DNA from 2 places in the Lactococcus sp. KTH0-1S genome. Region 1 is predicted to be linked to the other one. Evidence: predicted binding sites of a transcription regulator. Region 1 holds the regulator's gene; the other holds the start of a gene.
The links. Region 1 encodes CtsR, which represses protease genes until heat stress. Its sites were predicted from a motif close to TTGGTCAAAAAAGGTCAAANA; they were not measured.

Region 1 (2,191 bases):
CTAACTTCTTCAACAATAGCTGTCAAACGATCCTCAAATTCACCTCTAAATTTTGTCCCAGCAACAACAGTCGCCATATTCAATGCCATGATTCGACTATTCATCAAACCAATTGGAACTTGACCATTGACAATTCTTTGGGCCAAACCTTCAATAATTGCTGATTTCCCAACACCGGGCTCTCCAACTAAAACAGGATTATTTTTTGTTCTGCGGCTGAGAATATGAATCAAACGGTCAATTTCAGCTTCTCGTCCAATCATTGGGTCAAGTTTACCCAAACGAGCTTCTTCGGTTAAATCTGAGGATACAGAGTCTAACGTTGGCGTCGTTGAATTTTCTGCAACTCCCTTTGCCATCTTGCGTTTTGACATTGGAGTCACAGCTTTTTTACTTTCTGGAACTTTGAGTCCAGTTCTTTTCTCAAGCTCTTTTCGCAAAGATACAATATTGATTTTTTGTAATTTTAGAAGTTGGAGACCAAATCCATCTTCTATTTGAAGTAGGGCATAAAGCAGGTGTTCTGTTCCAACGGCTTCGGAGTTATTATGAATTGCTAAAAAACTTGCCACAGTCATCACTTCCTCTGCACGAGGTGAAAAACGTAAAGTTGAACGTTTGACCTTAACATGACTTGATAAATCCTCTAAATCAATCAGTAAGTCAGAAGAATCAACATTCATTCCTGCAAGAAGGCTGTAAGCAATTGAGCCTGAGGTCGTTGCCATTGCAGCCAGTAAATGTGCACTTTCAATGGTGCCATATTGATATTGGTGAGCATACTCTTCCGCTTTTTCTAAAATTCGGTCAAGCGTTGGTGTATATTTTATATTTTCAAATTTCATCGTCACGGTCCAATCTGTTTATTATACTTTTCATCATTATACCACGAGTAAAGGGACTAATAGCTCCGTCAGTAATGACTAACAAAAGTAGATTCCCCTCACGTTCTGTCAGTACTTTCTCATCAAAGAGAAGTTGAACGATATCATGGGCAGCTTTACTCGAGAGATTAGCTGGAACCTTCTGGTAAAGAGCCGTTAAGAATTCATGACGAGCAGAATATTGATACTTCACAATTTTGATGTATCCACCACCACCACGTTTTGATTCCACATCAAAGCCTTTTGAGGCCGTAAATCGTGTTTTTATCACATAATTAATCTGACTCGGCACGACATCAAATTGATTGGCTAAGTCCGCTCGTTTAATTTCAATGACTTGTGCTTCTTCTAAAAGCTTTCTCAGATAAGCTTCGATAATATCTGATGTATTTTTTTGACCTGCCATCGCTCCATCCTTTCTTTCATCCATTTTCTAAATAATCTTTGACTATTACTGACTATTATACCTGAAAAATATTATTTTTACCAAAAATAGCAATTTTAACTTACTGACAGAATTAAGCGTTGAAAAATAAAAAAACCGTTACTGACGGCTTTTTTACTTATTATATTCTAAAATAATTAGTCAACTTTTACAATTTTAACTGTCATTTCGCCAACTGGAAGTGGGACATTTACGATGTCTCCAACTTTTTTACCAATCAAAACTCGAGCAATTGGTGATTCATTAGAAATTTTTCCTGAAAATGGGTCAGCTTCAGCAGTACCAACAATTTGATAAGATTCTTCGTCAGTTTCGCCAACTTCAACAAAAGTTACGTTTTTACCAAGTGCTACTTCGTCTTTAGCAATTTTTGCGTTATCAACAATTTCAGCATAACGAATCATTGTTTCAACAGTTGAAATACGTCCTTCGATAAAGGCTTGTTCATCTTTAGCTGCTTCGTACTCTGAGTTTTCTGAAAGGTCACCATAGCTACGAGCAACTTTGATACGGTCAATGACTTCTGGACGTTTCACAAGTTTTAAATTTTCAAGTTCTAATTTTAATTTATCAAGCCCTTCTTGGGTCATTGGGAATGTTTTTTCCATTATATTTCTTTCCTTTTTTTATAAACTTTTTTCTCTTTTAATCAAATCTAAATTAATGATAGCTTAGCTACTTATCTTATCATTCACATATTTTTGAACATTTGCATTTTGTTCAGCTAATGTTTTCGCAAAATAGACTTTTCCTGTTGTCACATCAGCAACAAAGTAGAAGTAGTCATTTTGAGCAGGATCAAGTACAGCTTTAATAGATGACAAACTTGGACTATCAACAGGGCCAGGGCCAAATCCAGTAT
Region 2 (2,191 bases), 930 kb from region 1:
AAAAATAAAGCAAATAAAATAAGATATTTATATGAAGCTTTTTCTAAATCATTTGGATCAACTTTGTAATTGTCCAAATTTCCAACTAATTGGAAGGAGAGAAGATAAACTATTCCATAGAAGACAAAGAACAGGGGATATTTTAGAGAAGGGGATAAGACAAAAGAAAAGCCAAGGGCTAAAAATAAAAGTAAGCTAACTAAGGTTTTTCCTTTGATAAGCTGGTTAGTATTTTTTAGATAATAATTTACCGAAGTGTTTGACATCGGCAACCAAGCTGCACTCACTCCTAAAAGAATTCCGGATAAAGTATAGAAAGGAAAGTAGAAAGAACCCATAAATCCAAGCAAGCAACCGAGTAAACCGGCATACAATGAAATTTTTAAAAGACTATAGCTGTTGATTCTTGTTTTTATTCCCCTTATAAAGAATACGCCAGTCATTCTGAAAGTATAAAAGAGCAAAAAAGGAAGGAGGGCAAGAAGCGAGGTTCCTTTTGCAATTTGAATAAAAATCATGAATGGAAGGACTATAATTGTATTACTTAATATTAAGAGGGCAGACTTTCCCAAAGAATTTAGTTGTTGAGTCATTTTTCTCCTATCTTTTTATTTTGACATCTAAATCCATTATAAGGCAAAGTGTATTAAAAAGACAGCTTCACTAGTATTAGTGCGCAAATAATTCATTTAAAAAGTGTAAATAATTTTTTATAAATAACGAATCAAAAAGTTTGACCATTACTGACCAAAGTATTATAATTAGAATGTAGTGAGAAAAAGATAATAATCACTACTAACTATGAAATCGAAATGAGGTGTTTTTATGGACATCGAAAAAATGACAACAACGATGCAAGAAGCACTTGGTTCAGCGCAACAAATTGCGCAAGTTCGTCATCACCAAGTGATTGAAGTTCCACATTTATGGCGAATTTTTGTTCAACCTAATAGTTTTGGGGCGAACTTTTATAAAGATTTAGGGATTGACCTAGATGACTTTACAAATTTAATTGAAAAAGAAATTGACAAAATTAATTCAGTAGAAGGTTCAAATATTACTTATGGTCAAAACCTAAGTCCAGATTTGTTCCAAGTATTTACTGAAGCAGACAAAATTGCGCAAAAAATGGGCGATGAGTACCTATCAACTGAGATTATTCTCCTTACCCTCTTTGAATTAAAACAAAATCCATTGACCAGTTATTTGGTTAGCCATGGACTAACAAAAGCAAAAGCGCAAGCTGCAATTGAAAAATTACGCGGAGGTGATAAAGTGACCAGTCAAAATGCAGAAGAAACATACAAAGCACTTGAAAAATATGGGGTAGATCTCGTTGCTCAAGTTAAATCAGGTAAACAAGATCCTGTCATTGGACGTGATGAAGAAATTCGTGATGTCATTCGAGTGCTTTCTCGTAAAACAAAAAATAACCCCGTTCTTATTGGTGAACCTGGGGTTGGTAAAACAGCCATTGTTGAAGGATTGGCACAAAGGATTGTCAGAAAAGACGTTCCTGAAAATCTGAAAGATAAAACAATCTTTTCACTTGATATGGGTGCCCTGATTGCAGGAGCGAAATATCGTGGTGAATTTGAAGAACGTTTGAAAGCAGTCCTTAATGAAGTGAAAAAATCAGATGGACAAATTATCCTCTTTATTGATGAACTTCATACGATTGTTGGTGCAGGTAAAACAGAAGGTTCAATGGACGCTGGGAACCTTTTAAAACCAATGCTTGCACGTGGTGAACTCCATTTGATTGGGGCAACTACCTTGGATGAATATCGTAAATACATGGAAACAGATAAAGCACTTGAACGTCGTTTCCAAAAGGTATTGGTTACTGAACCTACTGTTGAAGATACAATTTCAATCTTGCGTGGTCTTAAAGAACGTTTTGAAATTCACCATGGAGTGACCATTCATGATAATGCTTTAGTCGCAGCAGCAACCCTTTCAAATCGTTATATTACTGACCGATTTTTACCAGATAAAGCCATTGACTTGGTTGATGAAGCCAGTGCAACAATTCGTGTAGAAATGAATTCACTCCCAACTGAACTTGACCAAGCTAATCGTCGCTTGATGCAATTAGAAATTGAAGAAGCGGCCCTCAAAAAAGAACGAGATGATGCTTCTAAGAAACGTCTTGAAATTATACGTGGTGAAATTGCTGAACTTCGAGAAG

Region 2: the regulator CtsR is predicted to act here: its motif matches at 731-751, upstream of clpB (ATP-dependent chaperone ClpB).

The regions. Positions count from the first base shown of each region.
Region 1 covers NZ_CP195165.1:611,554-613,744, reverse strand. The annotation lists gene ACRYLU_RS03175 (ATP-dependent Clp protease ATP-binding subunit) at 1-845, opposite strand, end outside; gene ACRYLU_RS03170 (CtsR family transcriptional regulator) at 835-1,290, opposite strand; gene greA (transcription elongation factor GreA) at 1,467-1,940, opposite strand; gene mltG (endolytic transglycosylase MltG) at 2,001-2,191, opposite strand, start outside.
Region 2 covers NZ_CP195165.1:1,542,263-1,544,453, reverse strand. The annotation lists gene ACRYLU_RS07440 (hypothetical protein) at 1-593, opposite strand, end outside; gene clpB (ATP-dependent chaperone ClpB) at 826-2,191, shown strand, end outside.